DNA from 3 places in the Streptomyces sp. NPDC058683 genome. Region 2 is predicted to be linked to each of the others. Evidence: riboswitches for the same ligand, from Rfam matches in the RefSeq annotation. Region 2 holds a riboswitch; each other region holds the start of a gene.
What was found. Region 2 has a riboswitch for S-adenosylmethionine ahead of ACFWXC_RS42670 (aminotransferase class V-fold PLP-dependent enzyme). Riboswitches for the same ligand answer to the same signal wherever they lie in the genome.
Positions count from the first base shown of each region.

Region 1 (7,289 bases), on a different contig from region 2:
CGACTGCATGACCTTCTCCAGGAGCGGGAGCAGGTCCTTGACGGAGCCGATCTTCGAGTTGGCGATCAGGATGTACGGGTCGTCGAGGGACGCCTCCATACGCTCCATGTCGGTGGCGAAGTACGCCGAGATGTAGCCCTTGTCGAAGCGCATACCCTCGGTGAGCTCCAGCTCCAGACCGAAGGTCTGGGACTCCTCGACGGTGATGACGCCTTCCTTGCCGACCTTGTCCATGGCCTCGGCGATGAGCTCGCCGATCTGGGTGTCGGCGGCGGAGATGGAGGCCGTGGAGGCGATCTGCTCCTTGGTCTCGACATCCTTCGCCTGCTCCAGCAGGGCACCGGAGACAGCCTCGACGGCCTTCTCGATACCGCGCTTCAGAGCCATCGGGTTGGCGCCGGCCGCGACGTTGCGCAGGCCTTCCTTGACCAGGGCCTGGGCGAGCACGGTCGCGGTGGTCGTACCGTCACCGGCGACGTCGTCCGTCTTCTTGGCGACTTCCTTGACCAGCTCGGCGCCGATCTTCTCGTACGGGTCCTCCAGCTCGATCTCCTTGGCGATGGACACACCATCGTTGGTGATCGTGGGGGCGCCCCACTTCTTCTCAAGGACGACGTTGCGGCCCTTGGGGCCGAGGGTGACCTTGACGGCGTCGGCGAGCTGGTTCATACCGCGCTCAAGGCCGCGCCGCGCCTCCTCGTCGAACGCGATGATCTTGGCCATGTGAAGTGGTCCCTCCAGGACTGGGGGTGAGTCTTCGGACCGCGCCCGCGCCCGCGACGGACGGCTCGCCGACCCGTGGGTTCCTTGCCCCACCCGGCCTGCGGGCCTCACCGACCCGGTCCATTTTTGTCACTCTCACCTTCAGAGTGCTAACGCCAATGATTAGCACTCGCCCATGCCGAGTGCAAGCGCCTCCGGGAGACTGGGCCGCGCCCCGGCCCCGTACCGGGCCGCCCCCGCGGGGCGCACCGGCCCGCTCGTCCCGGGCATGCCAAAGGGCTCGTAACCCATGACTCCCCATGGGATACGAGCCCTCCGACAAAGAAAGAAGAACGACGCTGTCAGTCGGCGCGTGCTTCAGCTGGTCGCGAGCCGGACCATGTCCGCCTGCGGCCCCTTCTGGCCCTGCGAGATCTCGAAATCGACCCGCTGACCTTCCTCCAGGGTGCGGTAGCCGTCCATCTGAATCGCACTGTAGTGGACGAAAACATCCGCACCACCGTCGACCGCGATGAAGCCGTACCCCTTCTCCGCGTTGAACCACTTGACGGTGCCCTGAGCCATGCCTAACTCCCCTATTACTGGCCCTTGCACAGATCCACACTTCGCGGATCCGGGTCAGACCTCACCCCCCACAGGTTTGGGGGCGTGCGCCGGAACGCGTCGACCGCGGCTGAATGTATCTGTCCAACTGCCGTCTGCAACAGGTCAATCGGACGAGAATTCTGGACGGGAAGGGTCCGGAATGTAGCAAGAATTCGGCCGAATTCAGGGCAAGTCGGGCCCCATAAAGGCCGCAAAAGCCGCATATAACCCGCGCACTTTGGCTACTTCTTATCGGGTCAGCGGTATCGAATACGGGGCCCCCGACCTGGAGATCGGGACCGCGTTCCCCAACTCTACCGCGCTCAACCACACAGAATTGCCCCCTCCGCTTCTCTCACGGAGGGGGCAATCAAATGAACACTCGGTGATGGCTGTTACCGAAGGTAATGTTCGGTCATACGGCCATCACGACAGCCAGGTCAGCGGGCTCGCCGGGCGGTCGCCGGGGTCAGCCGCCGGCGACGGCCGGGATGATGGAGACGCCGGCGCCGTCCGGAGTGGCCGTCGCCAGGCCCTGCTCGAAGCGCACGTCGTCATCATTGACGTACACATTCACGAACCGGCGCAGCTTGCCCTCGTCGTCGAGAACGCGGCCGGCGATCCCGGTGTGGTTCTTGTCCAGATCGGAGATGACCTCGCCGAGGGTGGCCCCTTCGGCACTGACTTCGGCCTGACCACCGGTGTAGGTGCGCAGGATGGTGGGGATGCGAACGGTGACGCTCACGTTTAAACCTCCGGTTAGAGCAACGCCCTGGTTTTCTGCGGCTGACTTAGGCGAGCCCGGCCTCACGGAACGAATCGAGAGTGGGCCGAATAGTCGCCGTAAGCCCGGTCCCCGCCACGGCGTCCAGTGTCTTCAGTCCATCACCCGTGTTGAGCACGACAACCGACTTCGCCGGGTCGATCAGCCCATTCTCAATGAGCTTCTTGGTGACTCCGACCGTCACCCCGCCGGCGGTCTCCGCGAAGATTCCCTCGGTCCGCGCGAGCAGCTTGATCGCGTCGACGACCTGCTCGTCGGTCACGTCCTCCACCGCACCGCCGGTACGGCGCGCGATGTCCAGGACGTACGGCCCGTCGGCCGGGTTGCCGATGGCGAGGGACTTGGCGATGGTGTTCGGCTTCTGCGGCCGCACCACGTCGTGGCCCGCCTTGTAGGCCACCGACACCGGCGAGCACCCCTCGGCCTGCGCACCGAAGATCTTGTACGGCTTGTCCTCGACGAGCCCGAGCTTGATCAGCTCCTGCAGCCCCTTGTCGATCTTCGTGAGCTGCGAGCCGGAGGCGATCGGGACGACCAGCTGGTCGGGGATCCGCCAGCCGAGCTGCTCGCAGATCTCGTACGCCAGGGTCTTGGAGCCCTCCGCGTAGTACGGCCGCAGGTTGACGTTGACGAAGCCCCAGCCCTCGCCGGCCGAGTCACCGATCAGTTCGGAGCAGAAACGGTTCACGTCGTCGTAGTTGCCCTCGATGCCGACGAGCTCGCCGCCGTAGATCGCGGCCATGACGATCTTGCCCTGCTCCAGGTCGTGCGGGATGAACACGCAGGAGCGGAAACCGGCCCGGGCGGCGGCGGCACCGACCGCGCCGGCGAGGTTGCCGGTGGAGGAGCAGGAGAGCGTGGTGTAGCCGAAGGCGCGCGCGGCCTCGACGGCCTGGGCGACGACCCGGTCCTTGAAGGAGTGCGTCGGGTTGCCGGAGTCGTCCTTGACGTACAGGCCGCCGGTGACGCCCAGCTCCTTCGCCAGGTTGTCGGCCTGGACGAGCTTGGTCCAGCCCGGGTTGATGTTCGGCTTGGTCGCCACGTCCGCGGGGACGGGCAGCAGCGGCGCGTAGCGCCAGATGTTCGCGGGACCCGCTTCGATCCGCCTCCGCAGCTCCTCGGTGTCGTAGGCCGAGAAGTCATACGCGATCTCGAGCGGGCCGAAACACTCCTCGCAGGCGAACACCGGGCCGAGCGGCACACGGTGGCCGCACTCGCGGCAGCTCAGGGCGGTGGCCGGACCGAGGTCGACGGTCGTGGAGTCGGTGGTGGTCGCAGCAGTCTGCACAGCCATGTGAGGCGAGGCCCTTTCTCCTCATCTTCCCCACGACGCATTTCGCCGTGAGACGGATTTGGCACCTTCCCTAGCCGGGAGCCTCGCGAGTGATCGACATTGATCAGCGATCCACGAGTAACCGACTGGAGGGTTGCCGGGGCTTCATCGGGCCGTTTCCCTCTGCCCCTCTGGATGAGCGGTATGCGGTTGTCAACGCTCGGTGACCTCAGGACATGCGATGGTCATCGGCGTTGTTCAAGACTGTAACCGAAGGCCAGGACAGTTGAGATAGTCGTCCGAACCGCGAGATGGATCACACCTCGCAGTGTGACCGTGACAGTGAGGAGCCGCTGACTGTGCTGGAAGAAGTCGAGCGCTGGCTGGCCACCCGCTCCTGGTCCATGAACGACCGTCCGCTGCACCGGATACTCGCCGCCAAGCAGCGCACCGGTCAGTCCGTCTCCGTCGTGCTGCCCGCGCTCAACGAGGAGGAGACGGTCGGCGACATCGTCGCGATCATCCGTCACGACCTCATGCGGCAGGTGCCGCTCGTCGACGAGATCGTGGTCGTCGACTCCGGTTCCACCGACCGTACGGCGGCGGTGGCCGCGGCGGCCGGCGCCCGGGTCGTCCACCGCGACACGATCCTGCCGCGCATCCCCGCCGTCCCCGGCAAGGGCGAGGTCCTCTGGCGCTCCCTCCTGGTCACCACCGGCGACATCGTCTGCTTCATCGACGCCGACCTGCGTGACTTCTCCTCCGACTTCGTCACCGGGATCGTCGGCCCGCTGCTGACCGACCCGGACGTCGACCTGGTCAAGGCGATGTACGACCGCCCGCTCGCCGGCTCGGCCGGACAGGGCGGCCGGGTCACCGAACTGATGGCCCGCCCGCTGCTCAACATGCACTGGCCGCAGCTGGCCGGGTTCGTCCAGCCGCTCGGCGGCGAGTACGCCGCCCGCCGCTCCCTCCTCGAACAGCTCCCCTTCCCGGTCGGCTACGGCGTGGAGCTGGGCATGCTGGTCGACGCCCTGCACCTGGTGGGGCTCAACGCGTTGGCGCAGGTCGACGTGGGGGTCCGCAAACACCGCCACCAGGACGGCCAGGCCCTCGGCCGGATGTCCGCCGCGATCTACCGCACCGCGCAGCTGCGGCTGGCCCGCGGGCACCTGATCCGCCCTTCCCTCACCCAGTTCGAACGGGGCGAGGACGGCTTCGAGCCGCGCACCTACTCCGTGGACACCGAGGAACGGCCGCCGATGGCGGAGATCGCCGAGTACGCCGAGCGCCGGGTGGCGTGACTTCTACGTACGGCCGTATACGGCGGCGCGTCGGGCACGGCCGTACGTTTGAGCGTTTCCGGGCCGGGCTAGGTTGTGGCGTATGGCTTCCACCAGCGGTGCTGAGGTGCTGGTCGCGTCCAACCGCGGCCCGGTTTCGTATGAAGTGGGCGACGGCGGTGCCCTGCACGCCAAGCGGGGTGGCGGCGGGCTGGTCTCGGGGCTGTCGGCCATCGGGCCGGACGCGAACGCGGTGTGGGTGTGCGCGGCGCTGAGCGACGGCGACCGGGAGGCGGTACGGCGGGCCGAGGGCGGCCGGCTGCCGGCCGGGGACACCGGCGGGCAGCAGGTCCGGATGCTCGACATCGACCCGGACGTGTTCTCGGACGCGTACAACGGCATCGCGAACTCGGTGCTCTGGTTCGTCCACCACATGCTCTACCAGACCCCGCTGGAACCGGTCTTCGACGCGGAGTTCCGGCGGCGGTGGGCCTCGTACCAGGCCTACAACCAGGCGTTCGCCGAGGCGCTGGCGCAGGAGGCGGGCGAGGGTGCGGTGGTCGTCATCCAGGACTACCACCTGGCGCTGGCCCCGCGGATGCTGCGCCGGCTGCGGCCGGATCTCCGTATCGGCCATTTCTCCCACACCCCGTGGGCGCCGCCGGACTACTTCCGGCTGCTCCCCGACGACATCGCGGCGGAGCTGCTCGGCGGGATCCTGGGCGCCGATCACGCGGCGTTCCTGACCCGGCGGTGGGCGGACGCGTTCGTGGCCTGCTGTCATGCGGTGCTGGGCCCGGGGATCCCGGCGGCCGGGGAGACCCGGATCGGGGTGCACGGGCTGGGGGCCGACGCGGACTTCCTGCGGAAGCGGTCGCACGAGCCGGACGTGGACGAGCGGATGCGGGCGCTGCGGGAGGAGATCGGCGAGGGCCGCAGGACGATCGTCCGGGTGGACCGGACCGAGCTGTCGAAGAACATCGTGCGGGGGCTGCTCGCGTACCGGCAGCTGCTCGACGACCACCCCGAGTGGCGGGAGCGGGTGGTGCATGTCGCGTTCGCGTATCCGTCGCGGCAGGACCTCGCGGTGTACCGCGACTACACGGCCGAGGTGCAGCGGGTCGCGGACGAGATCAACTCGGCGTACGGGACGGCGGGTTGGACGCCGGTGGTGCTGCATGTGAAGGACGACTTCGCGAGGTCGCTTGCGGCCTACCGGCTGGCCGACGTGGCGTTGGTGAACCCGATCCGGGACGGCATGAACCTGGTCGCCAAGGAGATGCCGGTGGTGTCGGACGAGGGGTGCGTGCTGGTGCTCTCGCGGGAGGCGGGGGCGTACGAGGAACTGGGCGAGGATGCGGTGGTCGTGAACCCGTACGACATCGGGGGGACGGCCGTGGCTTTGCAGCAGGCGTTGACCATGGGGGTGGAGGAACGGGCGGAGCGGACGAAGCGGCTCGCTGCGGCGGCTACGGCGTTGCCGCCTGCGGCTTGGTTTCTTGAGCAGTTGCAGGCGTTGGAGGGGTAGCGCCGTTCGGGGTAGCGCCGTTCGATGTCGGGTGCGGGTGCGTGGGGGCTGGTCGCGCCCACGCGGCGGAGCCGCATATCGAACACAGCCCCGCGCCCCTTACGGGGCGCTTGCTTACGGGGCGCTTTGATCAGCCACGTCTTTCAGCAGCCGTACTACTCCCTCCGGGCCGTCCACCACCAGGTCGGCTCGGTCTGCCAGGTCTGTTACTTCTGTGCTGCCGCTGCATACGAGGAGGCCGGGGGTGCCTTCCGCCCGTAGTTTCTCCACGGCTGCGAAGGCCGGGATGTCGCCCAGGTCGTCGCCGGCGTAGAGGATCGCGCCCGCGCCGATCTCCCTCGCGTACTCGCGCAGTGCCACGCCCTTGTCCATGCCCGGGGGGCGCAGTTCCAGGACCAGGCGGCCCGGTTCGACGATCAGGGCGTGGCGGGTGGCCAGGTCGGTCAGGGGGGCGCGGAGGGTCTCGAAGGTGGCCTGGGGGTCGTCGGCCCGGCGGGTGTGGACGGCCACGGCATGGCCCTTGTCCTCGATCCAGGTACCCCGCACCCCTGCGCCGTCGATGACGGCCGGGAGTTCGGCGCGGACGGCGGCGATCCCGGGGTGCGGCGGGGGCGCGGTGATCTCGCCCGTCGCCGCGTCCCAGCGCTCGGCGCCGTAGTGGCCGAGGACGACGAGGTGGTCCAGGCCGGGGACGCCGGCGAAACCGCCGTAGCGGACGGCGATCTCGGCGGGGCGGCCGGTGATGACGGCGACGGCGGCCACCTTCGGGGCGAGGGCGGCCAGGGCCGGTACGGCGTCCGGGTGAGCCCGGGCCTGCTCGGGGTCGGCGACGATCGGCGCGAGGGTCCCGTCGAAGTCGAGACCGATCAGCGCGGAGCGTGGCCGCGAGAGAAGAGCAGCGAGGCCGTCGCGACCGGCGGGGGTGCGAGGCGGAGGCAGAGGGTTGTCCGTCGGATGCGTACCCATACGGCGACCCTATCCGCGACGCCCAGGACAGCGCGCCCCAAAGGGGCGCGGGGAACTGCGCGACCAGCCCCCACCGGCCCGCAGATCCCCCCGGCCTACAGCCCCGTCAGCGGTCCCCCCGCCGCGCGTCCCGCACCCTCCGCAGCC
Region 1 covers NZ_JBHXSK010000024.1:114,875-122,163, forward strand. Annotated here, with positions in the region: gene groL (chaperonin GroEL) at 1-723, opposite strand, end outside; gene ACFWXC_RS26510 (cold-shock protein) at 1,081-1,287, opposite strand; gene ACFWXC_RS26515 (MoaD/ThiS family protein) at 1,778-2,053, opposite strand; gene thrC (threonine synthase) at 2,100-3,386, opposite strand; SAM riboswitch class I at 3,405-3,567, opposite strand; gene ACFWXC_RS26525 (glucosyl-3-phosphoglycerate synthase) at 3,725-4,669, shown strand; gene ACFWXC_RS26530 (trehalose-6-phosphate synthase) at 4,752-6,176, shown strand; gene otsB (trehalose-phosphatase) at 6,291-7,142, opposite strand; gene ACFWXC_RS26540 (DUF3263 domain-containing protein) at 7,249-7,289, opposite strand, start outside.
Region 1: it holds a riboswitch for S-adenosylmethionine, as region 2 does, so the genes downstream of both, thrC (threonine synthase) here and ACFWXC_RS42670 (aminotransferase class V-fold PLP-dependent enzyme) in region 2, are expected to answer to the same signal.

Region 2 (7,289 bases):
TCTTCGCGTCCAGGGCCCGCACCTGATCCCCGAACGTGCCGACGTAGACCACCCCGTCCGCGACCATGGGCTCGCTGGTGGGCGCCGGCCCGGTCGGCGTGCTCCAGGCCACGCTGCCGTCGGGGGTGTACGCGCGCACCCCGCCCGCGTCCGTGGGGCCGTAGGACACCAGGACCAGGTCGCCCGCGGCCACCGGGACCTGGCTGTTCCCGGCGACCGGTCTGGTCCAGCGCACCCGGCCGCGCCGGTCGAGCGCGCAGAGCTTCGTGGAGCCCTCCCCGTTGTCGTACAGCAGGCAGTACACGCCGTCGGCGGTGGCGAGCGGGGGCATGACCGGGCCGCCCAGCGCGGTGCTCCAGACGGGGCGGCCGTTCGGCGTCACCGCGTGCAGCGAGCCGTCCGCCCCGCCGACGTACACCAGGTTCCCGTCGGCCGACACCGCCGCACACGGGCCGCGCTGCCCGCCCAGCCCCTGGACCGGGTACTGCCACCCCACCTGGGTCGCCGACGACGAGACCGTGCCGGTCCGCCCCTCCCGCACCGCCGGACCCGTGCCGGCCGAGGAGTCCCGCAGCCACAGCCACCCGCCGACGCCCCCGCCCGCCACGACCGCCGCACCGCCCGTCAGAGCCGCCAGCAGCCGCCGCCGTGAGGCCGGGGCGGCAGCCGGTGCGGCCACGGGCATGTCCGTGACTGTCGCGGGCGCCACGTACTCGACGCGGCTGTCCCGTTCCCCCGACCCGTGTTCCGGCACCCAGCGCTCATCGCTGTCCACGGTCCCCGATTCCGCCGTGGCGCGGCCGGCGTACCACCCCGCCCCGAGGCCTGCGCGGAGGGAACGCCCGGTGTGCCCCACCGCCGCGACCACGTCCGCGGGCGTCGGCCGCGCCCCGGGGTCGTCGCGCAGACAGGACTCCACGAGCTCCAGATGGTCCTTCGGTACGGCGGACAGGTCGACGTCCCCGGTCAGGATCCGCAGCAGGACGACCGAGTCCTGCCCCTCGCCGAAGGGTTCCCGTCCGCCCGCCGCGTACGCGAGGACCGCGCCCAGCGAGAAGACGTCACTGGCCGGTCCCACGTGGGCGCCGTTGCGGATCTGCTCGGGCGAGACATAGCCGACCGACCCGACGATCACCCCGGTCCGGGTCAGCGCGGTCCCTTCCAGGGCCCGGACGATCCCGAAGTCGATGACCCTCGGGCCGTCCGGCGCGAGCATGATGTTGGAGGGCTTCAGGTCCCGGTGCACCAGCCCCTTGGCGTGGATCGCGGCCAGCGCCTCGCCCAGCGCGGCCGCCAGCAGCCGTACCGCGCCGCCGGCCAGGGGACCGCCGTCGAGGATCGCGTCCCGCAGGTTCGGCCCGTCCACGTACTCGGTGGCCATCCACGGCCGTACGGCCTCGGTGTCCGCGTCCACGACGCGGGCGGTGTACGTCCCCGTGCCGCCGACGGTCTGCGCGGCCCGCACCTCGTGCCGGAACCGGGCCCTGAAGGTCCGGTCCTCCGCGTGTTCGGCGCGCACCACCTTCACGGCGAGCCGGAGACCACCGCGCGCCTCGGCGAGATACACCTCGCCCATGCCGCCGGATCCGAGTCTGCCCCGGACCTCGTAGGGACCGATGGTCCGAGGGTCCGTCTCGCGCAGCTCCTCCACCCCGTGCTCCCCCTGCCCTCCGTACAGCTGCCGAAGGAAGCGTATACGCGCGGCTGGACGTCAGTCCGTCAGACGGCCGGTACGCAACGGCCGTCCTCCGTACGGTAGTTCCACTTCGCGCCATCCCGGACCAGCTCCTTGACGGCATTCACGAACCGCTCCACATGCTCGTCCGGCGTCCCCGCCCCGAAGCTCACCCGGATCGCGTTCAGGGACTTCTCGCCCGGTGCCGCCTCCGGCGCCCCGCACTCGCCCTGGGTCTGGGGGTCGGAGCCCAGCAGGGTCCTGACCAGCGGGTGGGCGCAGAAGAGGCCGTCGCGGACGCCGATGCCGTACTCGGCGGAGAGGGCGGCGGCGAAGTGGGAGCTGTTCCAGCCGTCCACCACGAAGCTGATCACTCCGACCCGCGGGGCGTCGTCGCCGAAGAGGGAGAGGACCCGGACCTCGGGGACCTCGGCCAGCCCCGCCCGCACCTTCTCGATCAGGTACCGCTCGCGGGCGACCAGCGTGTCGAAGCCGGCCTCGGTCAGCGCCTTGCAGGCCGCGGCGATCGAGTAGGCGCCGATCACGTTCGGGGAGCCCGCCTCGTGGCGTGCGGCGCTCTCGTGCCACTCCACGGCCACTCCCCCGTCCTCGCGCCGGGTGACCTTGCGGCTGGCGCCGCCGCCGGCGAGGTACGGCTCGGCCGCCCGGAGCCAGTCGGCGCGGCCGGCCAGGACGCCGGAGCCGAAGGGGGCGTACAGCTTGTGGCCGGAGAAGGCGATCCAGTCGACGTCCAGCTCGCGGAGGCTCACCGGGTGGTGCGGGGCCAGCTGGGCCGCGTCCAGGACGATCCGGGCGCCGTGCGCATGGGCCGCCGCGGCCAGCTCCCGCACCGGCCACAGCTCGCCGGTGACGTTCGAGGCGCCGGTGACACAGACCAGGGCCGGGCCGTAGCCCCCTTCAATGGACACGGTGCGGTCGGCGAGGGCCTGCTCCAGGGTCTGGACGGCCTGGCGCGGGGTGCGCGGGGCGTCGAGGTAGGTGACCCGGGCGTCCTGCCAGGGCAGCAGGCTCGCGTGGTGTTCGGTCTCGAAGACGAAGACCTGGCAGTCGGCGGGGAGCGCGCGGGCCAGGAGGTTCAGGGAGTCCGTGGTCGAGCGGGTGAAGACCAGCTGGTCGTCGGGGCGGCAGTCGAGGAACTCGGCGACGGTCCGGCGGGCGTTCTCGAAGAGGTCCGTGGAGAGCTGGGAGAGGTAGCCGGCGCCGCGGTGGACGCTGCCGTAGTAGGGCGCGTAGGCGGCGACGTCGTCCCAGACCCGCTGGAGGGCGGGGGCGCTGGCCGCGTAGTCGAGGGCGGCGTAGGTGACCTCGCCGCCGGTGACGAGCGGGACGGTGACATCCTGGCCCAGAACGGGCAGGGGGGAACAAACCGACGGGGCGGAGACAGCGGTGGAGACGGACATGGCGGAACTCCCGTGAAAGGAAAGAAGAAAGTGAAAAGGGGTGCGCGGAAGTGGGGCTCGACGCCCTAGCGCATTCGCTTGCTCACGGGAGACTCCCTCGACGACCAGGATCCCTGGGCTGTGCTCATTCGGATGAGCGTGAGGGATCCGCGCTTGCCGCAGACCTCGCTGCCTGCGGCCTGGTCTTCACCCGGGGCACCCCGCCACGGACGGAGGGTTGCCGGACAGTCGGCCGGGGCCTCATGACTGTCACTCATGACCTGGATGGAAAAGTAGAGGAAGTGATCGCCGGCGCGCAACTTCTGTCCGGATGACGGACTGCCGAAGGCGCCGGCGTCACATGCTCCTGCGGCCCGGCGTCTACCGGTTGGTCGCCGCCGCCCAGCGCTCCAGCGTCCGCTTGGCCGCGCCCGAGTCGATCGACTCCGCCGCCTTGTCCATGCCGGCGCGGATCTGCTCGGCGAGCGTTCCGGTGCCCGGGTCCAGGGCCACCAGGGCCGCCGCCGAGTTCAGCAGGACCGCGTCGCGGACCGGGCCCGTCTCGCCGTCCAGGAGCCGGCGGGCGACCTCCGCGTTGTACGACGGGTCGCCGCCGCGCAGCGCCTCCACCGGGACCAGCTCGATTCCGGCGTCCCTCGGGTCGAAGGTCTCCTCGGTGACCTTGCCGTCGCGGACGATCCAGACGTGGGACGTGGCGGTGGTCGTCAGCTCGTCGAGGCCGTCGTCGCCGCGGAAGACCAGGGAGGAGTTGCCGCGTTCCGCGAAGACGCCCGCGACGACCGGTGCCATGCGCGGGTCCGCGACGCCGACCGCCTGGGCCCGCACCTGGGCGGGGTTGGTCAGCGGGCCGAGGATGTTGAACACCGTGCGGATGCCCAGCTGGCCGCGGGCCGCGCCCGCATGGCGCAGCGCCGGGTGGAACTTGACGGCGAAGCAGAAGGTGATGCCGGCCTCCTCGGCGACCTCGGCGACCCGCCGCGGGGTCAGGTCGAGGTTGACGCCGAGCTTCTCCAGCACGTCCGAGGCACCGGACGCGGAGGACGCCGCCCGGTTGCCGTGCTTGACGACCTTCGCCCCGGTGCCGGCCACCACCAGCGCCGACATCGTGGAGATGTTCACCGTCTTGGCGCCGTCACCGCCGGTGCCGACGATGTCGACCGTGCGGCCCGGTACCTCGATGACGTTGGCGTGCGCGTACATCGTGCGGACCAGGCCGTTGATCTCGTCGACCGTCTCGCCCTTCGCCCGCAGGGCGACGACGAAGCCGGCGATCTGGGCGTCGGTCGCCTGGCCGCGCATGATCTGGTCCATCGCCCAGGCCGTCGCGTCCGCGCTCTGGTCCTGGCCGTACAGCAGCGCGTTCAGCACCTCGGGCCAGGAACGGCCCGCCGCGGTGTCGCCTCCAGCGGGGGTCACAGCGCTCATAAGGCCGCTCCTGATGGTCGTACCGGCAAAACAACAGTGTCACGCCTACCCTATCCAGCCCCGGGCACGGCGAAGGGCCCCCATCCGTACACCGGACGGGGGCCCTTCGACCGTGGCGTGGCGACGCGGTCGATCAGTGGTGGCCGTGGCCGCTCGTGATCTCCTTGTACTCCTCGACGGTGGGCTTCGGGATCTGGTTGTCCTCGCCGTAATAGGCGCCGCTCAGCTTCGCGCGGAGCTTCTCGGATCCCTTGATCTTGCGCTCGACACCGTTCTCGTCCACCGCCGCGCCGACCTGGGCCGGCTCGTACTGGTGGTGGGCCGTGAGGGTGTGCAGCTGCTCCTGGCTGAGCGGCTCGTGCACCTCGATGAACTCACCGTGCGGCAGCCGCTTGATGATGCCGGTCTCACGACCGTGCAGCACCTTCTCGCGGTCCCGGCGCTGCAGGCCGAGGCAGATCCGCTTGGTGACGATGAACGCGATCACCGGTCCGGCGAAGAAGAAGATCCGGACGAACCAGGTCACGTCGTTGATCGACAGATGGAAGTGGGTGGCGATGAGGTCGTTGCCACCACCGATCAGGCCGACCATGTACACGGTCACCCAGGCGACACCGAACCCGGTACGGGTCGGGGCGTTGCGCGGGCGGTCCAGGATGTGGTGCTCGCTCTTGTCGCCGGTGACCCAGGACTCGATGAACGGGTAGAGCGCGATCGCGCCCAGCACCAGACCGAACAGGACCAGCGGGATGAAGACGCCCAGGACCAGGGTGTGGCCCCAGAAGTTGATCTCCCAGCCCGGCATGTAACGGATCAGACCCTCGGCGAAGCCCATGTACCAGTCGGGCTGGGCGCCAGTGGACACCTGGTCCGGACGGTAGGGGCCCATGGCCCAGATCGGGTTGATCTGGGTGGTCGCCGCGATGGCCGCGACGACACCGAAGACCAGGAAGAAGAAGCCTCCGGCCTTGGCCATGTAGACCGGCAGCAGCGGCATGCCGACGACGTTCTTCTCGGACTTTCCGGGACCCGCGAACTGCGTGTGCTTGTGGTAGAAGACCAGGATCAGGTGGCCCACCACCAGGCCGAGCATGATGCCCGGCAGCAGCAGGATGTGGATCGAGTAGAACCGCCCCACGAAGTCGTGGCCGGGGAACTCGCCGCCGAAGAGGAAGTACGAGATGTACGTGCCGACGATCGGCATCGACAGGATGGCGCCCTCGGTGAAGCGGACACCGGTGCCGGAGAGCAGGTCGTCCGGGAGCGAGTAACCGGTGAAGCCGGTGAACATGCCCAGGACGAACAGCAGGAAGCCGAAGAGCCAGTTGATCTCACGCGGCTTGCGGAACGCGCCGGTGAAGAACACGCGCATCATGTGCACGAACATGCCGGCGAGGAAGATCAGCGCGGCCCAGTGGTGGATCTGCCGGATGAGCAGACCACCGCGCACGTCGAAGGAGATGTGCAGGGTCGAGCTGAACGCCTCGGACATCAGCTGTCCCTGGAGCGGGACGTAGCTGCCGTGGTACACCACCTCGTTCATCGACGGGTGGAAGAACAGCGTCAGATACACACCCGTGAGGATGATGATGATGAAGCTGTACAGGCAGACCTCGCCCAACATGAACGACCAGTGGTCGGGGAAGATCTTGCGCATGTTGGACTTGGCCAGGGAGTAGATCCCGAGCCGTCCGTCGGCCCAGTCGGCGACACGCTCGCCGGCCGGGGCCTTCCCGCGCTCGTCGCGGCCCGCCGCGCCAGCGGCTGATGCCTGCGTGGAGTTCTCGTTAGTGCTCATCCGCGCTCCCAGAATGCAGGACCGACGGGCTCCTCGAAGTCGCCGAGCGCCTGGAGGTAGCCCTCCTCGCTCACACCGATGCGCAGCTGCGGCAGGGCGTGACCGGCCGGGCCGAAGATCACTCGGGCACCGTCGGAGAGGTCGAAGGTGGACTGGTGGCACGGGCAGAGCACGTGGTGGGTCTGCTGCTCGTACAGCGAGATCGGGCAGCCCACGTGGGTGCAGATCTTCGAGTAGGCCACGATGCCCTCGTGGGACCACTCCAGCTCGCGCTTGTCCTTGATGTTGTCCGGCTGCAGCCGGATGATCATCAGGGCCGCCTTCGCCATCACGTTCTGGAAGTCCTCCTGGGACTCCTCGACGCCCTCGGGCTTGGCGAAGGTCAGCGAGCCGACGGCGACGTCGGAGGGACGCAGCGGCTCGTTGGTGTTCATGTTGACGAGCAGCTTGCCCTTCGACCACGCCGTGTGGCGCAGCGAGGTGCCGGGCAGCGGGCCGAGGTCGCGCAGCAGCACGACACCGGAGAGCGGGACCAGGGTCAGCGCACCGAACATGGTGTTGCGGATCAGCTTGCGCCGGCCGAGCGCCGACTCCTTGGCACCCTCCTTGAAGTCGGCCAGGACCTTGGCCTTGACCTCCGGCGGGGCCGAGATGGCGTGCCGCTCGTCGGCGACCTCCACGTCGGACATCAGGGTGCGGGCCCAGTGGACCGCGCCCGCGCCGATGCAGAACAGCGCCACACCGAGGGTCAGACCCAGCGCGAAGTTCAGCGCGCTGATGTGACCGATCGGGAAGACGAAGATCGACTTGTCTTTCGGGATCGTCACATAGGAGGCGATGAAGCCGACGGTGGCCAGCATCGACACCGTGAACAGCAGGGCCACCACACGCTCGGACCGCTTGGCGGCCCGCTCGTCGATGTCCTGGATCCGGTGCTCGTGAGGCGGCAGACCGGGGTCCGCGAACGGGT
Region 2 covers NZ_JBHXSK010000055.1:58,491-65,779, forward strand. Annotated here, with positions in the region: gene ACFWXC_RS42665 (PQQ-binding-like beta-propeller repeat protein) at 1-1,651, opposite strand, end outside; gene ACFWXC_RS42670 (aminotransferase class V-fold PLP-dependent enzyme) at 1,720-3,096, opposite strand; SAM riboswitch class IV at 3,241-3,357, opposite strand; gene trpD (anthranilate phosphoribosyltransferase) at 3,457-4,521, opposite strand; gene ACFWXC_RS42680 (cytochrome bc complex cytochrome b subunit) at 4,655-6,319, opposite strand; gene ACFWXC_RS42685 (Rieske 2Fe-2S domain-containing protein) at 6,316-7,289, opposite strand, start outside.

Region 3 (7,289 bases), on a different contig from region 2:
GGGCCATCGCCACCGACTGGCCGCGCAGTGCCGCGGTCACCCGCCCGATCGTCCCGGTCCCGTCCGGCGGCCCCGAGGTGGGGCCGGTGTCCTGCCGGTTGTAGCGCTCGACGACGGTGGTCACGTCGTCCGGGGACTCGTGTGCCGTCTTCCCCAGGAACAGCAACGGGACCTGGAACTCCACCAGCCTGCCGTCCCGGTCCACGGCGCTGACGGAGAACCGGAAGGCGTCCTCGGGGCGTTCCGGGTCCTTGCCGTCCGGCACCGGGAAGAAGGCGTGCTCGCCCGGCAGGACGCCGTCCAGGTTGACGGGTTCGGCGAGATCCGGGGTCACCGAGGTGAGCAACTGCACGCTGGTGAAGGGGAACAGCAGGTGCAGCCGGTCCCGGGGCGGCTCGCCGGGCCCCAGCACCTCCCGGTCGTAGCTGATGACCGGCTCGCGTACGACGATGTACATCCGCTGGCAGAGATAGGCGCCGTTGTCCGGACGGCTGTGGTCGAACTTGCGCTCCGTGACCTTGACCAGTTCGGCCCGGTGCCCGAAGGGGCACAGCCGGCCGGCGTACATGACCCGCACGTAGTGGTCGCGGCCGAGGGACGCGCGGTGCCGCCACTGGGTGACGTCGAGACCGGCCGGCGGTCTCGGCCAGCGGCCGGTCGAGTCCAGGCCGCCGCCGAGGCTGGACAGGGTCAGCCGGGTCAGGTCCACCGGCTCCGGCGGCCGGTCGCCGGTGAGCGCGAAGTTCGAGGTGAGGTGGACCAGTTGGTGGCGGTCGCGGGAGTCCAGCGCCATGCGGAACTCGTACTGGCCCGCCGGGGGCGGCGTGACCCGGTCCGGAGCGAAGCCGGGGTCCCGGGTCCATACGGCCCGCGCGGACTCCTGGCGCAGCCCGGTGTGCCAGAGGGCGACCCGCTCCTGTGGCTGCGGCGGGTCGAGCGCGACGGTGTGCGTCCAGCGGGCGTCCTGGGTCGGCGACAGCAGCAGGCGGTACGGCAGTTCGATGCCGGTGCGCGGGTCGGCGGGGTCGGCGAGGGGGTTCTGCGGGCCGGGCGGCGGCTGGGCCGGGGCGGCGGTCGGCGGGCCGCCGGCTCCGGTCAGCGCGGACAGCGCGTTCTCCGCGCCGTACCGTGCGGTGAGTTCGGCCAGCGTGCGGACCGCTCGCAGGACATGTGCGGCAGGCCGGCCGGCCAGGGTCTCGGCGAGCCGTGCGGTGGCGGCGGGTGCGGCGGGCGCCCGCGCGGCGTCGACCACGCGCAACGGCAGGGTGCGCATCGCGGTCAGCAGACCGGCGGCCGAGTAGTCGATCCGGTCCTGCGCGCCGACGGCGAAGACCAGGGCGCTGCGCCCGGCGATCCGGGCGCGCACGGGTGGTGCGGTGTGGGGTTCCCCCGTGACCGGGCCGCCCTCGGCGGGCAGTCCGGGGGAGGTCTCGAAGAACGCCTGCTCGGTGAGGTGCTGAGGGCCGAGGTCGACCACGATCCAGCCCTCGACCGCCGGGTCGGCTCGCTGGAGTGTTCGCCTGCCGAGCAGGGGATCGTCGAGGCGCAGCCCGGGAAAGGCGAACCTCAGGTCCAGCAGATCTTCCGCGCGTAACAGCCTGATCGGTGCCGGAGTGGGATTCGATGAGGTCACCAGCCGCTCCTGCCCGGGTGAAGGGAGTCCGCCCCGAGCGACGACCGTAGCCTCGGCCCAACATGTAGATCAATGTGCTCATTCACTCGTAAGGGTGATGTTGGGTCGAGGTGCATCCGAACGAGTGAATGAGGTTCAAGCGTCTTGACGGGGTTCAGGTGACGCGACCGGCATGCATAGCTTGCGGACTCCGGTACGGCGCCGCACCCCCCACCCCGACGTAGCGTGAGCCCGTCACCGTATGCCCGCCCGCAGTACCGGGAGTCCCCGATGGCCCGCTCCGAAGCCCGCGTCACCACCGACCGCCCCGCCCGCTACGCCAAGCAGCTCGCCGCACACCTCGGCCGGCGCTCCCGGACCAGCTGGGACGAGGAGACCGGCACCGGCGGGATCGTCTTCCAGAACGGCACCGGCACCCTCACCGCCACCGAGGGCGCCCTGCTGCTCACCGTGGAGACGGACCCCGAGAACCTCGATCTCCTGGAGGGCGTCGTCGGCCGCCATCTGGTCCGCTTCGGCGCCCGCGACGAACTCCTCGTGGAGTGGCACCGCGACAACGGCGAGCCGGGCACCACCCAGCGCAACCCCGAGGACCCGACGCCGCACTGAGCTAGTCGAACTGGCTCGGCAGCGGTGCCGGGGTCTTGCCGGACAGGACGTCCTTGAGGCGCTGGGCGCCGGTCTGCACGGCCAGCGCGGTGCTGTCGTGGTCGACACCGGACAGGCCCCCGTTGGTGACCGCCGCCCCGGAGGCGCCGATGCGCAGCACCGCCACGTCCGTGGTGTAGGTGGCGGACTGGCCGTTGGCGTTGCCCTGGACGGTCACCGTCAGCGCCTCGCGCGCGTCGCCCGACTTCGGCACCTTCGCCGAGACGACCTGCACGGTCCTCTTCCCGCCGTCCTTGCCCGTGGCCGTGAACTGGGCGCACTCGTCCGGCAGCGTCTTCAGCCAGGCCAGCGTGGCGTCCAGGTTCGCCGAGCCGTAGTCGCCGACCTGGTACAGCATCCGGGCGTCCTCCGAGGTGAACCCGCGCAGCCCGGAGGCGCCGGAGGCGCGGCCGAGGAGGCTGTCGGAGTAGAGGCCGTCCAGAAGGTGCTGGCAGTCGGCGGCGTCGGACTTGGCGGTGAGGAAGTCGGCCACGTCGACCTTGCCGATCAGCATCGTGTTGCGCCAGGTCGCCGCGTCGGTGGCCAGCTGCCAGTTGTCCTCGATGTCGGCCGGTGTGATCAGCGCGGCCTGCGCGCCCGCCCCGGTGAGAGCGGGGGTCGCCGACGGGGACGCGGGGGAGTGCTCGCCGGCCGGCGAGACGGGCACGGCCTCGGGGCTGCCGCTCCCGTCCGTACAGGCCGCCGTGGCGAGCAGGGTCCCCACCGCCAGGGCCGAGACCAGAACACGCACGGGTCGGGACGGACGGATCATCGCGACTGCCTCCTCGGGAACGCGGTCCGTCGCTCCGCGGGGCAGCGGTGCTGCGTCACTCCGCGGGCGACGGCGGTACGTCCCTCCACGCCACCATCCGGCACCGCCGCCGACCACCCGCGCGTGTCGTTCGGGTGAGCGTCATGATCCGGGAGCCGTGATCCGCACCTTCCGGCTGCCGCAGCGCGGGCACACCGCGTCGGTGAGCGGCGACCGCACGGCCCGGCCGGCCTCGTCGACGTACTCCAGGGTGCTCTGCAGGTCCGGGTCGGCGATCGGGTCGGTGAAGAACACCGCCTGGAAGGTCGCCTCCCAGGCCTCGCCGCACCGCCCGCAGCCGAACGCGAAGGTCTCGGGCACGGCACCGGGCACGGGTCCGGGACCCGGGGGCTCGCTCATCGCATCCGGCTCCTGTCGCTCGGCCTGCGTCTCCAGCGGACCGCCGCTTCCGCCCGGCGGCAAGCCGGGGCCGGGTGTCCCAGGCGTGGACGCCCTCTTGACGGCACGCGGAGGCCGATCGACACTCCAGGTGGGAATCCTAGTGAAAAGGTAGGGAAAGATGGGTCGGCTGCGCACGGTCACCGGCAGACAGCGCCGAGAGAGCCGTACGCCCTGCCCCGTCCCGCTGCTCACCTCCCGCCTGCACATCGACCTGCTGCGTGTGTGCAGCGCCATCAGCCGTACCGGCTGAACCCCCGCTCCCGGCCGTACCGGCCGAGCGCCCGCCGTCGGCCGCATCCGCCGAACGCCCACCCACCGACGAACGCTTCCGCCGCGCGTACGTCCGCGCGTCCGCACCCCCGGGGAGACGTATGTCCATCACTCCGCTCGCCGCCCTCCCGTCCGTCCGGACCACCCCCGCCTTCCGAGGGCGCATCGGCCGGGACGCGCGCAGCGGCCACTACGCCGTGCCGCGCCGCTACCGGCTCCACCTCGCCACCGCCTGTCCCGCCGGCCTCCGCATCGCCGTCGGTCACAGCCTGCTGGCCCTCGACGACTGTTGTCCGGTCACCTATCTGCCCGCCCTCCCGGACGGTCCGGACGGGAGCCACACGGCGCTGCGCCCGCTGTACGAGGCGAGCGCCCACCACTACTCGGGACCGGCCCTCGCACCCGTGCTCAGCGACGACTGGTCCGGCCGTATCGTCAGCACCCACAGCCGCGACATCCTGCGCGACCTGGACCGCCACTTCGGCGACGGCGTCACCCGGCTGTACCCGTGCGGTGCCGAGGCCGCGATCGAGGCGGTCGAGCGGCTGTGCGCCGAGGACATCGAGCAGGCGGCCCAGCACGCCGGCCGAGAGGGCGGCGACCCGGAGGCGCTGGAGGTGCTGCTCGCCGCCCTGGACGAGCTGGAGCGCCGGCTGACCGGGGCGGAGTTCCTGGTCGGCGGGCAACTCACCGCGGCGGACGTCGAGTTGTGGGTGACCCTGGTACAACTCGACACCGTGCACCGCAACCACCTGGACGCCTCCGCCGTGCACCGCATCGCCGGCCACCCGGTGCTGTGGGCCTACGCCCGCCGGCTGGCCGCCCATCCGGCCTTCGGCGCCCACCTCGACCTCGACGGCATCGCCCGCCGCCACCACGGCCGTTGCCAGGGCCTGGAAGCCGCCGGCGCGGCCGTCCAGATCCTGGACTGGGCGGGCCACGCGGCGGACGCTCCCGGCGCTCCGCGCAGGTGAGAGCGGTCCGAACCGTTTCGCCAGTCGGACAGGCGTTGACATTCGTTCGGGCAACTGCGTTACTTGCGGACCAGAACGGTCAAGAGCGTCAGCATCAAGCCCTGGCTTGCTGACCGGCAACCCTCGCATCGCGGTGGGGTGCCCCAGGTGACGACCGGACCGATGACGTTTCGGCAAGCGACGATTCGGTAAGCGCGAGGCCCCCCGGGGGGGCCAGCATGACAGTGACAGGTGACGGACATGTACGCAGTTTCCGGGACGGCCCAGCGCCGCACCTCGGGCTGCGTACACCCGTATCCGAGCCCGCTCGTCGCGGACCGCGTCGTCGACCTGCTCCGTGTCAACAGCGCCCTGTGTAGCGCGTGTACCGCACCGGGCTGTGCCCGCTGCCGGGTCTGACCAGGCTTTTCGCCGGCTTCCCGCAGCTTCGCGCCTCAGCGTCCCCGTCGAGACACCGGCCGCCCGGTGTGCCGCCGTCCGCCCAGCCCCCCTGCCCCGCGCGCCCCCGTGCACCGTGCCGCCCGCCCGCAGGTGGCCCGGTCGTGCGGTCCCGGCCGTGGGACCCGGGGTGACCGACTCCGCCGGAGCCCGCCATGACCGAACCCCCAGGCACCGTGTCCCTCGCCGAGGCACCGCCGCCCACTGACGAGACGTCAAAACCCTTTAGAACACAGCGAGTTCAGCCGCTGCGCCGCCCCGGCCGGTGGATCGCCACGGCCGTCGTCCTGGTGGTCGTCGCGCAGTTCGCGCACGGACTGGCCACCAACCCCTTCTACCAGTGGGACCGGTTCCGCTACTGGTTCCTGCGGCCCACCATCCTCGACGGGCTCGTCATCACCCTCGAAGTCGCCGCGCTCAGCGCCGTGCTGGGCCTCCTCGGCGGCGTCGTGCTGGCCGTCGCCCGGCTCTCCGGCAGCCCCGTGCTGCGGGCGGTGAGCTGGACCTACACCTGGCTGTTCCGCTCGATCCCGCTGATCGTCCTGCTGATCTTCCTCTACAACTTCTCCGCCCTGTACCAGACGTTGAGCCTGGGCGTGCCCTTCGGCCCGTCCTTCGTCAGCTTCGACGAGACGAAACTCGCCACCGACCTGGTGGTCGCCGTGATCGGCCTCAGCCTCAACGAGGCGGCCTACGCCGCCGAGGTGGTGCGCGGCGGCATCCTCTCCGTCGACCAGGGCCAGCACGAGGCGGCCGCCGCACTCGGCCTGCCCAAGAGCTACCAGTTCACCCGGATCGTCTTCCCGCAGGCCCTGCGCTCCATCGTGCCGAACTACGTCAACCAGCTCATCGGGCTGATCAAGGGCACGTCCCTGGTGTTCTACGTCTCGCTGCTCGACCTCTTCGGCTCGGTGCAGTCCATGGGCAGCACCTATCCCGGTGACATCGTGCCGCTGCTGCTGGTGGCCACCGTCTGGTACCTGATCCTCACCAGCGCCGTCTCCGTCGTCCAGTTCTACGTCGAGCGGCACTTCGCCCGCGGCGCCACCCGCACGCTGCCGCCGACCCCCCTCCAGAAACTCCGCACCGGCCTCGGCGACCTGCGGGAACGGATACGCCGGGAGGCCGCCGCATGACCACCGCACCGGACATCGCGCCCGCCGCCCTGGAGATCCACGAGGTCCACAAGTCGTACGGCGCCCACCGCGTCCTCGACGGCGTCGACCTGACCGTCCGCCCCGGCGAGGTCACCGTCATCCTCGGTCCGTCCGGATCCGGCAAGTCCACGCTGCTGAGGGTGGTCAACCACCTGGAGAAGCCCGAGAGCGGCTACGTCAGCGTCGGCGGCGAACTGGTCGGCGTGAAGCGCCACGGCGACCGGCTCAAGGAGCTGAGCGAACGCGCCATCCTGGCCCAGCGCAGCCGGATCGGCTTCGTCTTCCAGAACTTCAACCTGTTCCCGCACCTGACGGTCCTCGACAACGTCGCGGCCGCCCCCGTCGCCACCGGAAAGCTGACCAGGCCCGAGGCCCAGCGGCTGGCCAAGGAACTCCTCGAACGGGTCGGCCTCGGCGAGCGCGTCGGCGCCTACCCGCGGCAGCTGTCGGGCGGCCAGCAGCAGCGCGTCGCCATCGCCCGCGCTCTCGCGCTGCGCCCCGGCATCATCCTCTTCGACGAACCGACCTCCGCGCTCGACCCCGAGCTGGTCGGCGAGGTCCTCGCCGTCATCAAGGACCTGGCCTCCAGCGGCACCACCCTGGTGATCGTCACCCACGAGATCGGCTTCGCCCGCGAGGTCGCCGACCGGATCGTCTTCATCGACGCCGGAAGGATCGTCGAACAGGGCCCGCCCGCCGAGATCCTCGACAACCCGCAGCACGAACGGACCCGCGACTTCCTCCGCAAGGTCCTCTGAACCACCCCCTCCTGAACCCCCTGAACCACCCCCCTTTCACCTGTCACTGAGACACGAAGGACAGCCATGCCCACGCTCCTCTCCCGACGCAGCCTGATCCGCGGCCTCACCACGGCGACCGCCGTAGCGACCCTCGCCACCGGGCTCGCCGCCTGCGGGGGCGACAGCGACGCCGCGACCACGACCGACAGCGCCAAG
Region 3 covers NZ_JBHXSK010000002.1:186,175-193,463, reverse strand. Annotated here, with positions in the region: gene ACFWXC_RS02975 (hypothetical protein) at 1-1,633, opposite strand, end outside; gene ACFWXC_RS02970 (DUF2218 domain-containing protein) at 1,904-2,242, shown strand; gene ACFWXC_RS02965 (hypothetical protein) at 2,244-3,053, opposite strand; gene ACFWXC_RS02960 (hypothetical protein) at 3,195-3,452, opposite strand; gene ACFWXC_RS02955 (putative leader peptide) at 3,613-3,744, shown strand; gene ACFWXC_RS02950 (glutathione S-transferase C-terminal domain-containing protein) at 3,866-4,738, shown strand; SAM riboswitch class IV at 4,816-4,939, shown strand; gene ACFWXC_RS02945 (amino acid ABC transporter permease) at 5,332-6,312, shown strand; gene ACFWXC_RS02940 (amino acid ABC transporter ATP-binding protein) at 6,309-7,091, shown strand; gene ACFWXC_RS02935 (transporter substrate-binding domain-containing protein) at 7,158-7,289, shown strand, end outside.
Region 3: it holds a riboswitch for S-adenosylmethionine, as region 2 does, so the genes downstream of both, ACFWXC_RS02945 (amino acid ABC transporter permease) here and ACFWXC_RS42670 (aminotransferase class V-fold PLP-dependent enzyme) in region 2, are expected to answer to the same signal.